Regions from separate parts of the Exiguobacterium sp. s141 genome, predicted to be linked through region 1. Evidence: riboswitches for the same ligand, from Rfam matches in the RefSeq annotation. Region 1 holds a riboswitch; each other region holds the start of a gene.
What was found. A riboswitch is a leader RNA that binds a small molecule or an ion and turns the genes downstream of it on or off. The one in region 1 is predicted to bind S-adenosylmethionine.
Positions count from the first base shown of each region.

Region 2: linked by a shared signal. The riboswitch ahead of KNP74_RS00555 (aminotransferase class I/II-fold pyridoxal phosphate-dependent enzyme) and the one ahead of mtnK (S-methyl-5-thioribose kinase) in region 1 are both predicted to bind S-adenosylmethionine.
Region 3: linked by a shared signal. The riboswitch ahead of KNP74_RS08595 (Na+/H+ antiporter NhaC family protein) and the one ahead of mtnK (S-methyl-5-thioribose kinase) in region 1 are both predicted to bind S-adenosylmethionine.

Region 1 covers NZ_JACSLJ010000006.1:18,135-23,587, forward strand. The annotation lists gene KNP74_RS12115 (sugar ABC transporter ATP-binding protein) at 1-279, opposite strand, end outside; gene KNP74_RS12120 (sugar ABC transporter substrate-binding protein) at 279-1,355, opposite strand; gene mtnA (S-methyl-5-thioribose-1-phosphate isomerase) at 1,348-2,382, opposite strand; gene mtnK (S-methyl-5-thioribose kinase) at 2,379-3,530, opposite strand; SAM riboswitch class I at 3,612-3,714, opposite strand; SAM riboswitch class I at 3,919-4,020, shown strand; gene KNP74_RS12135 (2,3-diketo-5-methylthiopentyl-1-phosphate enolase) at 4,090-5,247, shown strand; gene KNP74_RS12140 (2-hydroxy-3-keto-5-methylthiopentenyl-1-phosphate phosphatase) at 5,244-5,453, shown strand, end outside.
Region 2 covers NZ_JACSLJ010000001.1:102,483-107,935, forward strand. The annotation lists gene KNP74_RS00550 (iron-containing alcohol dehydrogenase family protein) at 1-711, opposite strand, end outside; gene KNP74_RS00555 (aminotransferase class I/II-fold pyridoxal phosphate-dependent enzyme) at 708-1,883, opposite strand; SAM riboswitch class I at 1,961-2,061, opposite strand; gene KNP74_RS00560 (AI-2E family transporter) at 2,236-3,336, shown strand; gene KNP74_RS00565 (MDR family MFS transporter) at 3,601-4,845, shown strand; gene KNP74_RS00570 (peptide MFS transporter) at 4,990-5,453, shown strand, end outside.
Region 3 covers NZ_JACSLJ010000003.1:34,217-39,669, forward strand. The annotation lists gene KNP74_RS08590 (GGDEF domain-containing protein) at 1-1,030, shown strand, start outside; SAM riboswitch class I at 1,127-1,222, shown strand; gene KNP74_RS08595 (Na+/H+ antiporter NhaC family protein) at 1,293-2,576, shown strand; gene KNP74_RS08600 (TVP38/TMEM64 family protein) at 2,598-3,248, opposite strand; gene trhO (oxygen-dependent tRNA uridine(34) hydroxylase TrhO) at 3,471-4,412, shown strand; gene KNP74_RS08610 (divergent PAP2 family protein) at 4,529-4,954, shown strand; gene KNP74_RS08615 (PucR family transcriptional regulator) at 5,057-5,453, shown strand, end outside.

The DNA.
Region 1 (5,453 bases):
CGGTAAATCGAGATAGAGGGCGTCATCGACTTCTTGCGACACCGTGATGATCCCACGGCGTATCGCCTCGGCCGGTGTGAATGTGACCGGTGTCTCGTCGAGCTCGATCGTCCCGGATGTGGGGATGATGGCGCCACTCAACAGCTTCACGAGCGTGCTCTTCCCGGCCCCGTTCAACCCAAGCAAGCCATGAATCTCGCCACGGCGGAGCGTGAAGCTGACGTCGTCGAGCACCGTGACATCACCATAGCGTTTCGTGACGCGTTCAAGCCGTAACATCAGTCCGTCCCTTTCATCCAGTCCGACCAGGCCGCGTCTGATGCGCCCCAGTTCGGGACGTATTGACCGAGGTCGTCCATCGTTACTTTCTCGTCCGGCAAGACGTCGCGGTCGACGAGATATGGGTCGACCGAATGAATCGACGGCGTCTCTTCACCAGCTAATTTTTGATACGCGTAACGGACTTGAATCCGTCCGATTTCAGCCGGATCGGTCGCCGCCGTCACTTTCCACGGGCTACCGTCCTCTTGCATGAGCTGCAAATCTTCATCGCTCAAATCAATCCCATAGACGGCGATCTCATCGCGTCCGGCCTGTTTGATGGCACGGCTCGCACCCTTAGCGAACTCGTCCCACATCGCGAACACGGCATCAATCTCACCTTCCGGATACTTCTTCAAAATTGCTTCCATCTGGCTCTGTGTGTCGAGCGCCGTATTGTTCGTCGCCGAACCAAACTTGGCGACTTCTGTGATACCCGGGTAACGCTTCAAGAACGCATCATAAATCGTGTGGCGACGTTCCATCGGTGTGAAGCCACCAACCCAAATCGTGACGATTTTGCCTTCACCGTCCAAATCTTCGGCGAGTGCCTTGAGTGAACGCCAAGCGAGCGAATAGTCGTCTTGGTCGATGATGGTCACGCCTTCGTTCGTCAAATCGTTGTCGAACGCGACGACTTTGATGCCTTTATCGAGCGCGCGTTGGACCGGTTCTTTCAACGCATCGGCACGGCCATGGTCGATCAAGATGACATCGACGCCTTGCGTCGTCGCCGTATCGACATAGCTCGCCATCTTCGACAGGTCGTTGTCGGCGTTGTACACTTTCACGTTGCCGCCGAACGATTCGACTTGTTCCGTCACCCCGTTGATATACTGCGACGAGAACGTCCCGATCGACATCTGCATGATCAGGGCGACATCGATATCTTTCGGAAGTGTGGCATTCGAGACCGAGACGGGTTTCGTCTCCGGTGTCTTCTCAGCCGGCTTCGATGGGGCCGCTTGTTCGTTCGTGCAACCGACGAGCGCCAAGACGAATGTGAATAGTAAAATTAATAGTTTTTTAGACATGAATTGTTCCCCCTACATGATGTGTGATGGCAGTCTCTGTCGGCTCGAACACACCCGCCTCGGTGATGAGTCCGGTGATGAGGTCCGGTGGGGTGACGTCGAACGCCGGATTGAAGACGGTGATGCCGACGGGTGCCGTCGGTTGACCACCGATATGTGTCACTTCTGACGGGTTCCGCTCCTCGATTTCAATCGTGTCATCCGCCGTCAAATCGAACGTCGAATGCGGCGCCGCGACATAGAACGGAATGCCGTAATGTTTGGCAAGGACGGCGAGCTGCAACGTCCCAATTTTATTGGCGACGTGACCCGTCCGTGTGATACGGTCAGCTCCAACGATGATGGCGTCGACTCGTTTTGACTGAATCGTCCAAGCCGCCATATTGTCGGTGATGAGCGTCACGTCGATATCGGCCCGGTCGAGTTCCCAGACAGTGAGGCGTGCCCCTTGCAGGAGCGGCCGCGTCTCACAGGCGAAGACGTTGAAAGATACGCCCTGTTCTTTTCCGACGTAAAACGGCGCGAGCGCTGTGCCGTATCGCGATGTCGCGATGGCACCGGCGTTGCAGATTGTCAACACGTTCCCCCCGGCCGGCAACACCGTCAGCGCATGCTCGCCGATGGCCCGATATGTATCGACGTCCCGGTCGTACAAAGCGATGGCGCGGCGTTTGATTTCCTCGGCAATCGCCTCAAAGTCGTCCCCGACATTTAAATCAAGGAGCGATTCGATCACGTTTTGCAGATTGACCGCCGTCGGTCTTGTCGCAATCAAGCGGCGTCCAACGAGGTCGAGTCGACGGGTGAAGTCCGGGTCGTCGACTAACCGGCCTGCCTCTTTGGCGAGGACGAACGCCCCGAAGTAAGCGATGGCCGGGGCACCACGGACTTGGAGCGTCTCGATGGCATGTTCGGCCTGTTCGAGCGTCTCGATTGTCACGTAACGCTCTTCATGTGGTAACAACGTCTGATCCAATAGGATGAGTTCGTCCGTTTGCGAATTAAAGCGGATGTTTTGGACCGTCATACGCGCACCCCCGACAAAAGCGTCACCAAGTCGTCAATCGATTCGACGCTGTGGCGTTCTTTAATGAGCGCCGTCCCGAGGGCAAGCGCGTCACGTTTTCGTTCGAGCCGCGTCGCTTCCGGCAACGTCTCGAGATCGGCGACACCGGCGAGTCCGACGGCACGGCGAATGAGTTCGCAACCGGCATAGCCGATCGTGTCGCTGAAGATTGTCCGCAACAATTCGTCGACGAAACCGTCCGTATTGAACGGCTCGACAGCGCGCTCAAAGTTGGCCCGGAACGTCTTCTCGAACGTCTCCCACACCGTCAAGACGTCCGTGAAACGTTCGAAGCGTTTGAGCGGGTCATGGAACGTCGACAGCGTCAAATGGGCGATAATTTGGCCCAAATCAAAGCCGAACGGTCCGTAAAATGCGAACTCTGGATCGATGATTTTCGTCTCTTGTTGGGTCGCGAAGATGCTGCCTGTATGTAGGTCACCGTGCAGAAGCGCCTCATGTTTCGTGACAAATCCGACTTTCAGTTTCGTCACCTCGACCTTGAGCGCCTGGTCTTGCCAAAGGCGTTCGACATCTTCTCGAAGCGCCGCCTCGATGTTGTTCGACTCCGCGTCTTTGAACGGGTCGGTGAAGATGAGCTTCTCGGTGATGTCACACAGTTCCGGGTTGTAATAGTCACGTTCAATCCGCTTCTTCGCGATCGGGCCGGCCGCATAATCCGACGTCGCGAACAGCGTCTCGCCTAAAAATTCACCGACATGACGCGCGAGTTCCGGATAGCTCTCCCCTTTCAAATAACCGGTGCGGACAATCTCATAATCAGACAGATCTTCTAAAATCGTGTAGGCGAGCGTCCGGTCGCTACCGAGGACGTCCGGGACGAAACGCGGCGCCACGTTCGCAAACTCACGGAGTGCCAACTGTTCAATCCATGCCCGTTCGAGTGTAAGCGGCCAGCTCTCACCGACGACTTTAGCGTATGGGAGCGCCTGTTTGACGATTAGGCGCTGTTCGCCTTGGCGAATCCGAAACACGAGATTCAAATTGCCGTCCCCGATTTCCTCACACTCGGCGATTCCGTCTTGCAAGTATCCTAATTGACGGACGTGCTCGACAACAGACTGTTCTGTAAATGGTTGATATGACATGATGTTTTCCCCTTCCTGTACGTTGCCCACAAAAAAAGCCCCTTTCTCCGCGAGAAAGAGGCACAGCCAAAATGGTTGTTCCTCTCATCTGTCAGACATTCGTCTGGTGGATGTAGCACCGTGCCTAATGGTCGGTTGCTGCGGCGTCATCGGGCCAATTCCCTCTGCCAACTCGCGATAAGAGTGGTTTATTCGATTCGGTGAACTTATGTGATGAATATTACGGACTCGACGTCACAATTGTCAACGTCCTTTTCTCCGTGCCACTCGTCTTTTTTTGTGCATATATGGAAACAACTTCCCAAAATATTTTTTTTGGAAAAAAAGGAATTGACGACGTGACGAATCTGTGTAAAAATTCAATTAAATTTCACAACTTCAAATCACATTCTTATCAAGAGCAGACGGAGGGACGAGCCCGATGATGTCGCAGCAACCGACCAGAGATGGCACGGTGCTAATTCTTGCAGCGAAAGCTGAGAGATAAGAGTTCATTTTTTATGATGACCTCTTGCCTCGGCATGGGGTCATTTTTTGTTTGCCTGGAAGGAGGAACCATATGAGTATCACTGCCACATATGAAATCAAACGGACGGATGCGGTCGCAAGCATTGCCGACAAAATCGCCCTCGAGCTGACCGTCGGCACATGGACCGAGCTGCGTCATTTAGAGCAAGAGCAGTTACAGGCGTACCGGGGTGAGGTCGTATCGACCACCCATACGGAGACGACGAGCCGGTTCACGATCCGCTATCCGTTACATAATGTCAGCCCTGACTTTTCATCCATCTTGACGACGACGTTCGGGAAACTATCCCTCGACGATTCTATTCGGTTAATCGATTTGACGTTGCCCGAAACGCTCGCCCCTCATTTCAAAGGCGCCAAGTTCGGCGTCGACGGGATTCGCGAGTTGCTCGGTGTCCATGACCGTCCGCTCGTCATGAGCATCTTCAAAGGCGTCATCGGGCGTGACCTCGCGTTTCTCGAGCAGCAACTCCGCGATCAGTTCGCCGGCGGCATCGATATCGTCAAAGACGACGAGATTTTATACGACAATCCGCTCACGCCGTCGCTCGAACGGGCCCGGATCGGAGCGGCCGTCATTCAAGCGCACTTTGAGGCGACCGGGAAACGTGTCCTCTACGCCATCACGCTGAGCGGCCCTGTGTTCGGTCTTCGCGATCAGGCGCTCCGGCTGATCGAGGCCGGTGCGACGGCGCTCCTATTCAACGTCTATACGTACGGTCTTGACGCACTGCGCGAACTTGCGAACGACCCAGACATCCGTGTGCCGATTTTGGCCCACCCGGCCTTTGCCGGCGCCTTGACCGGGTCCATCAGTCATTCGCTCTTACTCGGTAAACTCCCACGTCTCGCCGGGGCCGATTTGACGCTCTTCCCGTCTCCATACGGTTCGCTCGCGACACCACGGGACGAGGCGTTCGCGATTCGTGACTTGAGCGCCGAACCGCATTGGTCGAAACCAATTTTACCGGTCCCGTCAGCCGGGATTCATCCGGGGCTTGTCGCCGATATCATTCGTGATTTCGGGACGGAGGTCGTCATCAACGCCGGCGGTGGCATTCATGGTCACCCGGACGGTGCAGCCGCCGGGGCCCGTGCTTTCCGCCAAGCCATCACTCACGTCCTCGGTCACACCGCAGGACAGACGGACGAACTCGATACCGCGTTAAAGGCGTGGGCGTCACGATGACGGTCCACATCCTGTGCGACTTCGATGGGACGATCACGGCGGAAGACAATATCATCGCGTTGATGAAAGCGTTCGCCCCGCCGGCTTGGGTCGAGTTGAAAGATGCGGTCCTCGAGCAACGGATTTCAATCCGCTCCGGCGTCGGTCAACTGTTTCAACTATTGCCGAGCGAGGCCGCCCCGGCTTACCACGATTATTTGTTGGAG
Region 2 (5,453 bases), on a different contig from region 1:
ATGGCCCACGGCGACGCGTGTCCCGGCGTCACCAAATCCACCGACGGCGCCACCGATGGCGAGCACGTGATCGACCGCGAAGCGGACGTCGTCACTATACGACTCAAAAGCGTGCTCGCTCAATTCAAGTTCGACGAGACGCCCGCACTGCTCGGCCAAGACGAGTCCGGTGTTGACGCCGGCGTCAGCTGAGCTGTCACCACTCAAATAACGGGCCTCGTAAAACTTCGCGACCGTGTCGATGACACCGGCCCGAAAGTATTCATATGGTGAGCGTGAGATGACCCGTGAGTCAACGATGACCCGTTCGATGACGACGCGGAACATGTCGTAGCGGTCGTAGCTCCCGTCCTCCTGATAGACGACGCTGAGCGGTGTGAACGCCGCACAGTTCGAGGCGAGCGTTGGAACGACGATGAGCGGGACGTTCCGTTGATAGGCGACGAGTTTGGCCGTATCGACGAGCTTGCCGCCTCCGACGGCGATTAACACGTCGGCGTCCAACGGTTTGAGCCGTTTGACTTCCGAGTCCGTGCACTCCCCGCTGAACCTTGTTGCCGGATAGTCCGCGATGGCCGGAAAGATGGCTCGGACGACGTCATACCCGTTCTGACCGTGCAGGACGTGGGCACGTCGGCCGTCGACTAAGTCATCAAGACGGTCGAGCGCGTCATCGGCGTGGTCATATTCAAGGACGGCCTGACGAATCATGCGCGCACCTCCTCATAGGCGGCAAACAACCGCTCGATTCGTTCGACGGCCTCGTCAATCTTCGGTTCCGGTGAGACGAGACCGAAGCGGACGTATCCGTTCCCTTCCGAACCGAAGAAATAGCCCGGGGTGACGGCGACTCCTGCCTCGTACAATAACTTACGCGAGAACGATTTGGCATCGCCCTCGGGCACTTTCGCCCAGACGAAGAACGAACCCTCCGGCGGTTCGACGGCCCAGCCGGCCCGGTTCAACCCGTCGATCAGGCGATCACGCCGTGCCTCGTACAGTCGTGCCAAGTCATCGCGAATGGTACGGGGCGCCTCGAGCGCAGCGACAGCCGCCGCCTGGATGGCCGAGAACACGCTGACGTGGACGTGGTCCTGATACGTGTTGATCGCCTCGATGATGTCCGCGTTCCCGACGGCGAAGGCGACGCGCCAACCGGACATGTTGAAAGCTTTCGACATCGTATATACCTCGATGCCGACTTCTTTCGCCCCATCCGCCTGCAGAAAGCTAGGCGGGACGTGGCCATCGAATCCGATGCTGCCGTATGCGAAATCGTGGACGACCATCAAGTCCCGCTCCCGGGCGAAACGGACGGTATCGTCAAAGAAAGCGGGTGAGGCGACGGCTCCGGTCGGATTGCTCGGGTAGTTCAAATACATGAGTTTTGCATCTTGCGTATCGAGCGTCTCATAGTCCGGCAAGAAGCCGTTCTCTTCCCGGAGGACGAGGTCACGGACGACGGCACCGGCGAGGCGTGCCCCCGAGATGTAATCAGGATAGCCGGGATTCGGTAGCAAGATCCCGTCGCCAGGTTCGAGTACGCATTGCGGCAACGTGATGAGACCAGATTTTGAGCCGATGAGAATCGCTACTTCTGTCTCGGGATCAAGTTCGACTCCATACTCATTCAAATAGAACGTCGCCACTGCTTGCTTCAGGCGGGCCTGACCGCGGAACGGACCGTATTGATGGGTCGAGGCGTCGAGGAGCGCCGTCTGAAGCGCGTCACAGATTGGCTCAGGCGTAGGCAGGTCAGGCGTCCCTTGTCCGAGTCGGATGATGTCGCGGCCGGCCTGTTCGAGTTCGGCCAACTCGTTCGCGAGTCCGACGAAATGTTGTGGTGGTAACGTTTTAAGTAGATGTGAGCGTCTGTCAGTCATGAATAGTCCTCCTATGCAAAAAACACCCCTTTCCGCGGAAAGGGGTGTCGAGATACGGACGTATTCAAACAACCACCTTTCCATCTCTCAAGGTCACCTTGCTGGAATTAGCACAGTATTGAATCAATCTGTTGCTGAAGCTTCATCGGGCCAGTCCCTCCGCTTCTCTTGATAGAAAGTGTTTTATATGCGATTTGTCTTTTTGTAATATGTCACTTAGTTAACCAAACGTTACCAATCTTGTCAATCCTTTTTCGAAAATAGGTGTGGCCTATTGAATCCCGATAAAAAAAAGGTCATAGTACAAAGTGAACGTTATTCTACAAAATTTAAAAGATGAGGGGATGGACCTTTGGAATTAAATCGTCAATTGATTTGGAAGTTGAGCGTGATCGGATTGATTCTGCTCGTCCTATGGAAAGTCATCAGTGAACCGGACACGATTTCTAGTGTGTTGCACTATACGTTCCAGTTGCTGACGCCGATTATCATGGGAATTGCCATCGCGCTGCTCCTGAATACCGTCCTGTCCTATATAGAAGAACGGTTTCAATTAAAACGCTATCAAGGTTTGCTGATCGTTTACATCGTCTTCATCGGGATTCTCGTCATCTCTGCGGTGACGCTGTTCCCACGCATTTATTCGAGCCTCGCCTCACTCATCGAAGAGCTCCCGTTCTACATCCGACAGATTGACGGGTTCCTCGCCCAGTTGAACACGTACTTGAAAGAGTACAACGCGACGATTGCCCAAGCCATCGATTTCAGCCGCTTCGAGGAACGTTACTCGGGCTGGGTCGAGACCGCCGTCTTGTCGTCGGTCAGCTACGTGTCGAGCTTCACGATGACGCTCATCAACTTCTTGATTGGGATCGTCATCTCGATCTATCTGTTGAAAGACAAAGAGATTTTTGCCCGCATGTTCAAGCGTCTGTTGTATGCGATGTTCCCGGTCGCGTCAGCCAAGACGACGATCGACATCTTCCAAGAGATGGATTATATCTTCAAACGCTATATCATCGGGAAGTCGCTCGACTGCCTCATCATCGGGGTGCTGGCCGTCGCCGGTCTGTTGATCATCGGGGCGCCATACGCGCTTCTGCTCGGCGTCATCGTCGGTGTCTTGAACTTCATCCCGTACGTCGGACCGCTGCTCGGGATGATCCCGGCGTTCATCATCACTTACTTCTATGACCCGTTCACGGCGCTCATCGTCCTCTTGTTCATCTTCTTGTTGCAACAATTCGACGGACTTTGGCTCGGCCCGAAGATTCTCGGCGACAGCGTCGGCATCACCCCGTTTTGGGTCATCACCTCGATCATCATCGGAGGTAGCCTGTTCGGTCTCGTCGGGATGTTCATCAGTGTCCCGGTCACGGCGATGATTCAAGTCGTGTTCTCTCGGTTGATCGACTACCGGCTCAGCCGAAAGAATTTGAACGAATTATTATGACACATTGACGATTTATGTTGACACATTTCACGGAAATATCATAATCTTGAAGAGAAGACAGTCCAATGCAGAAAGGAGAGGTACCGATGTCAGTCATTCAACGCTCGCACGTCCAAGTTCATATTGACCGGCAGGCGCCTCTCCGTGATTTGAATCCGTGATGTCGCCTGCCTTCCGAGGCATGCCTAAGATCGTAGGGACGCGTATGCCTTTGTGCATGCTGCGTCCCTTTTCTTATTCTATCAACTAAAGCAGGTGACCTTAATGATTCAATCACTCAAACAGCTCGACCGTAACATTTGGATCCGCTTCCTCGGAGAGACGATCACCGGTGTCATGATGTTCATGATCGCACCGTTCCTCGTCCTATACTATAGCGACAAGCTCGACAGTTATATCCAGGTCGGGGTCATCATGGCGACCGGACCAATCATGGCGCTCATCGGATCGGTCGTCGGTGGACGGCTCGCAGACCTGTATGGCCGCAAACCAATCATGATGGCTGCCATTCTTGGCGACGCCCTCGCCCTCGTCGGTTTCGCCTTCGCCGAAACGTTTTGGCCGCTCCTTCTCTTGAACGCCATGCTCGGTTTGACGAACTCATTGTTCCACCCGGCCGCAAGCGCGATGGTAGCCGATGTGACCGAGCCCGAACAGATGAACGAGGCGTTCGGTCTGTTGCGGATGGGGCACAATATCGGGGCTGCATTCGGCCCGCTCCTCGGGAGTGCCGTCCTCTTTATCGACCGGCAGTATATCTTCTACTCGGCCGCTCTCGTCTTCGTCTTGTACGCACTCGTCCTCGGTCGCTTCATCCGGGAGTCGCTCCCAGAGACGACCGATGTCGACACGCCATCGAACCGGGATGTCCTGCGCGTGTTCTACAATGACAAGGTGTTCCTCGTGTTCATCTTTGCCGGTGTCTTCATCTCGATGGGCTTCTCGCTCATCGAGAGCATGCTGCCCCTCTTCTTGAGAGAGTCGATGCCATCGTACACCGATCGTGAGAACCCGTTCGCCTATATGCTCGCCTTGAACGGCATCATGGTCGTGTTGTTCCAGTTTCCGATCGCTTCGAAACTCGGCCGCAAGCCGTTCGGCAACGTCATGCTCGCCGGGGCGACCATCTTCGGGGTCGGCATGATTCTGATCGCCGTCATGCCGCGTCTCCTCTATTCACTCGGGACACCGTACCTCGTTCTCGTCAGCGTCTTGCTCGCGGTGTACGCCTTCTATACGCTCGGCGAGATGATCATGTCCCCGGTCCAACAGACGTTCATCGCCTTGATCGCTCCGGAGAATATGCGCGGTGCCTACAACGGGGCCGCCAGCATCCAATGGTTGATCGGCGGGGTGACCGCACCGATCATGGCAAGCCTGTTCTTCGACCAACGCGCCGGACATATCGCGTTGATCCTCGTCGGGGCGGCCAGTTGCGTGTCGGGACTCATCTATTGGCAACTTGGACGCCGCGTCAGCGCAGCCGAAGCGAAACAAAAGACAGCTTGACTTATAAAACCACACTGAACCTAGTCGTTTAGTGTGGTTTTTGATTTCGTTCGAATATCATTAAATTTTGAATTTTTCATTCGTTTATTCTTTACAAACATAATGATTCTTTTTTATGATGATACGGTTAAGGAGGGATCTTTCATGGAAAGGATCGATAAACAGAAAATTGTGGACAGCGTGCCACAAAAAGGTTTTTTCGGACAGCCTAAAGGCTTGTTCACGCTATTCTTCACTGAGTTTTGGGAACGGTTCTCGTATTACGGGATGCGCGCCATCCTCGTGTTCTACATGTACTACGAGGTATCTGAGGGCGGTCTCGGTCTCGACCAGAATGTCGCCTTGTCAATCATGTCGGTATACGGCGCACTCGTCTACATGTCGGGGGTCATTGGGGGATGGCTCGCCGACCGTGTCTTCGGGACGTCTCGGGCCGTCTTCTTTGGCGGAGTGTTCATCATGCTCGGGCATATCGTCTTGTCGATTCCAGGCAGCCTGACGTTCTTGTTCATCTCGATGGCACTGATTGTCATCGGTACGGGCTTGTTGAAACCGAACGTTTCAAGCATCGTCGGTGACCTGTATCACGAGACGGACCGTCGTCGTGA
Region 3 (5,453 bases), on a different contig from region 1:
GTTCTTCATCAAGCGGCTCATCATCCAAAAAGGCCGGCAAGACGCCTTTAGATCGTTGATTGAACAGTATGATGAGGCAAAAGAAGCCGTGTCGTTATCGCAGAGCGAGGCGCAAGCCATCGAAGTGTTTCTCAGTCAATGTGAGCGGCTCAATCACTATGACGAAGGGTTCGTCGAGTTTAAACTGTTCGACCGTACCCTGTACTTTGATTTGAAGACGCGTCAGCCGATTGATCGTCACATCGTGTTCGATTTGCTCGATCACGCTTATCCGAACGAAGCCTCGGTCGAATATGAGATGCGCTTCGAATGGGACGCACCACTGTCGAACGAATTTGACGACGACTATCATAGTTTCATCTCGGTTCGGTCCGAGGAGATCGAAGGGATTCGCACGTGGCTCGTCATGACGGGTGAACACGTCTATGGGTATCCCCCGACCATCCAACGTGAAATCGTCAAACTTCTCAAGTCGTTCAACCGGACGATCAGCCGTTGCCATGAGCGCGACCGTCTTTACACGGAAAGTCGGACCGACAGCTTGACGCTCCTCGCCAATGCACGCGCGTTTTACGAATACGGGATTCAACAAATCTCGGACGGTTCGATGTATCCGATTTCGGTCGCGATGCTCGACATCGACTTTTTCAAAAAAATCAACGATGTGCACGGACATCAAGTCGGGGACAGTGTGCTCCAAGAGTTTGGACGGCGGATTCGCCAGGCACTCCGCACCGAAGATTTTGCCGCCCGTTACGGCGGTGAAGAGTTCATCTTGCTATTGAACCGTTGCGATGTCGAACAGGCAATCGAAATCGCCGAACGAATCCGGCAACAAATCGAGAACAAACCGTTCCACGTCGACGGGATCGATATCCCCGTCACCGCTTCGATCGGTGTCGACACGATTCAGGCGTTCGGTGACAAACGCCTCGACGATACGATTCGTAACGCTGACCGGGCCCTCTACGTCGGCGGGAAGTACGCCGGACGCAACCGCGTCGCCCATTACAATTTCTTAACGACCTGACTCACCCCCACGTTCACCGCGTGGGGGTTTGCTATTGACAAGCGGATTTGAAACAAGTACGTTAGGGAACGTGTCTTATAATTAAATATCACAACTTTTTTATCAAGAGAGACTGAGGGACTGGCCCAGTGACGTCTCGGCAGCGGGTAACCTGTGCCAAATCCAGCGAGCAGTCTGCTCGAAAGATGAAAAAAGTGTTTTCTTGTAGAGAGAGCCTTTTTTCAGAAGGCTCTCTTTTTATTTTATGAATGAGGTGAATCGATTGGAACAACCGACAGCTAACAAATGGGCACTATTGCCTTTGCTCGTCTTCCTCGTCTTCTTTATCGGGGCAGGCATCTACTATGACGATTTTTATAAATTTCCCGTCTTGATTGCGGCCTTGATTGCCGTCATCGTCGCGGCGATGATGACGAAAGGAAGCGTCACCCAGACGGTCGAACGTGTCGCCCAAGGCGCCGGCAACCCAAGCATCTTGATCATGGTGTTCATCTTCTTGCTCGCCGGCGCGTTTTCAAGCGTCGCCGAAGCAATCGGGGCGATTGATGCGACCGTCAATGCGGCATTGACGTTATTACCGCCTTCGCTCCTCTTGAGCGGCCTGTTCGTCATCGCGGCCTTCATCTCAATGGCGATGGGCACATCGACCGGCACGATTGCGGCCCTCGCCCCGATCGCGCTCGGTATCCACGAAGAAAGTGGCGTCAATATCGCCATCGCGGCGGCTGCCGTCGTCGGTGGTGCCATGTTCGGGGACAACTTGTCGTTCATCTCGGACACGACAATCGCTGCCGTCCGGACCCAGCGTACCAATATGCGTGACAAATTCCGAACCAACTTTTGGATTGTCCTCCCGGCCGCCCTTATCACAATCGTCCTCTTATCAGTGTTATCGAGTGGAGAATCGACTGTCGATGCAGCCGCGTTCGAATGGTATAAACTCATTCCATACCTCGCCGTCATCGCTCTCGCCTTGACCGGGTTGAACGTCATTCTCGTTTTGCTTGGCGGGATCGCCTTGACCGGCATCATCGGTTTGATCGATGGGAGTTTGGCTGTCACTTCATACGTCACGGCTATGGCAGACGGGATGATGGGTATGGCCGAGATTTCGCTCTTGACGCTCCTCATGGGCGGACTCGTCGGACTCATCTCACATAACGGCGGGCTCACTTACTTGCGTGACGCGCTCACGTCGCGGATTCAAAAACGTGCCGGTGCCGAATGGAGCATCGCCGGGCTCGTCAGCGCGACCAACGTCGCGACGGCGAACAACACGATCTCGATTCTTGTGGCCGGTCCGCTCGCCGCCAATATCGCCGATACGTATGACATCGAGCGAAAGAAATCAGCGAGTGTGCTCGACATCTTCTCGTGTGGCGTCCAAGGCCTGTTGCCTTATGGGGCACAGTTGCTCATCGCCGCCGAATTGACGAATACGGCGTCACCAGCGCTCGTCCCGTATATGTTCTATCCATTCCTGCTCTTCATTTGCGGAGGGCTGGCCATCGTCTTTAACTTCCCGCGTTTCAAAAAGCGCGCCTAACCAAAACGACCCTTTGAAGCACTAGTTTCGAAGGGTCGTTTGACGTTTCGTTTCACGTTCACGTTGAAGTTGTTCGTTGCGTTTTTTGAAGGCGCGCCGCTTGAGCAATTCCTCGAGACCACGGCTGATCGCCCAAAGGATAAACAGTAACAGTCCAAGCATCGATAAGCGGAACGGACTTTGAATAAACTCTTCCCACTGGTCACCAATGACCGAAAAAATCAAGACGACAAGCAGTTTCCCGAACCCCGCCGCCATGATGAATGTCCGAAGCGGCATTTGAATGAGGGCAAGTAAGTATGTGATCAAACTGACCGGGATGAACGGGAGCGAATATAAAAACCCAAGCGAGATCGGGCTCATATGGTTGATGCGTTCCAGCCAATATACCCCTTGTTTATGTTTTTCGAGCCACCGTGTCATCGGTTTACGGAATACGTAACGGACGGCTGTAAAGACAAGAATCGTCCCTAGTAAACTACCGACCCAAGACAATAACGTCCCGAGCAAGAACCCATACGTGGCCGCGTTCGCCGAAATGATGAGGACGAGCGGAAGAAATGGAAAGATCGCCTCAAGGAACGGCGCCCCTAGTCCCGCCCATGGGCCTCCCGGAAGCTCTTGCAGCCATTCAATCAGTTGGATAATCCATTGTTGGAGTGATGTGAGCATATCAGTTTCCACCTTCGACTTTCATTAATACCTTTTACCCGATTTCGCTCAGGAAGACGCATCCCCCTGCACGCCAGTAAAAAAAATAAAAAGTATTTGCGAAATTTCGCTGTGATATCTATCATATAATATGGACTTGTGGTTGCAGGCAAGTCCGCTCGTCGAACGACACAACCCAACGTTCGTTTTCCTGCAAAAAACTGAACACAGGGGAGTAATAACATGGAAACAAAACCAATGCGGGTCTTGCTGTACTATAAGTACGTCAACATCGAAGACCCAGAAACGCTCACACAAGAGCACCTCAAGTATTGTAAGGACCTTGGCATCAAAGGACGGATCTTGATTTCTTCCGAAGGAATCAACGGAACGTGCTCTGGGACTTGGGAACAGACCGAGCAATACATGAACGACTTGAAAGCGAACCCGCTTTTCAGCGATATCGAGTTCAAAATCGATGAAGTCGAAGAGCATGCGTTCAAAAAAATCTTTGTCCGTCATAAGAAAGAGCTTGTGACGTGGCGCTTTGATGGTGAGTTCGACGTTCCTAAACAGCACGGTGCGTACCTCGAACCGGCAGAATGGAAAGAGATGATGAATCGCGACGATGTCGTCATCCTCGATGTTCGTAACAACTACGAGTACGATCTTGGTCACTTTAAAAATGCGATCAAAATCGACGTAGAGGCTTCTCGTTACATGCCAGATTGGCTCGAAGAGAACAAGGACCTCTACGAAGGGAAAACCTTACTCACGTACTGTACCGGAGGCGTCCGTTGCGAGAAATTTACCGCATATATGCGTGACCAAGGTCACGACAACATTTTCCACCTTAAAGGCGGCGTCGCCATGTACGGCAAAGACGACGCCACGAAAGGCGAAGACTGGGAAGGTGAGCTTTACGTCTTTGACGAGCGCATCAACGTCCCGGTCAACACGGTCAACCCGTCCGTTGTTTCGGAGTGCATGCACTGCGGAACGAAGACGGTCCGCTACGTTAATTGTGCCAACCCGGTGTGTAATGCTCAACACTTCTGTTGTGAAGAGTGTGAACCGAAACAAATGCGTTCATGCTCGAAAGAGTGCCAGGAGCATCCACGTAACCGCTATATCATCGAGAATATCGCGGACAAACTTCAGCAGACTGAAGGCGTCGTCGGGTAACAAAAATCGACCAGAAAGCACTTCGAGCCTATGCTCGAGGTGCTTTTTTGACAGAAACTTTACGTCTAGCCGATGACAGAATCGGGTATAGTGTAGATACCATTGTCAGACAGGAAGTGAATCGATTGCTCTTTAACGAACCTTTACTCGCCGCCTTGCTCGCTTGGTTCATCGCACAAGCAGCCAAGCTCGTAACCGAACTCATTAAAACACGAGATTTTGAATTAGAAATCATGTTTGCCTCGGGTGGGATGCCAAGTTCCCACTCTTCGACCGTCGTCGCCTTAGCGACCGTCATCGGTCGAGTCGAAGGAATCGATTCCAGTATGTTCGCACTCGCCTTGATTTTTGCGACGATCGTCATGTACGATGCGACCGGCGTTCGTCAAGCGGTCGGATTCCAGGCCCGTTTGTTGAACGACTACTTCAAAGGAATCAAGCACGAGACACCCATCTTAAATGAGCTCGTCGGTCATACCCCGTTCCAAGTCATCGTCGGGGCTTTACTCGGTCTTGTGGTCGGACTGTTTTTCCCAATTTAATGTGAATGATGCAGGCATGTCGTTCCCTCCTTCTAAAAACTCACCATCTTTTTGTGAACTTTCACAACAGAGACGGTATAGTGAGAGAGAGGAGGAATCGACATGCCTTTTTTGCAGAAATCTTATGAATCGCTCGATACGCTCGCCGAAGCAATCGGACAAGCGATTCGGGCCCCAATCACGATTGAAAATCGCCACCATCAGTTGCTCGCCTACAGCACCCACCCCGACTCGACCGACCCGGCCCGCATCGCGACCATCATCGGCCGTCGTGTGCCGGAAGCGGTCATCGAGGACTTATGGGAAAGTGGAATCCTGCAAGAAGTGATCGACCGAGACGAACCGGTCGTCATCCCAGCCCGGATGGCTGTCGGTTTAGGCGAACGTGCCGCTGTCGTTATCAAACAACAGGACGATGTGCTCGGTTATATTTGGAGCCTCGCCCGAACGACCCCGTTCTCGGAACAAGAGCTCACTGTGTTAAAAGAAGGCGCGAGCA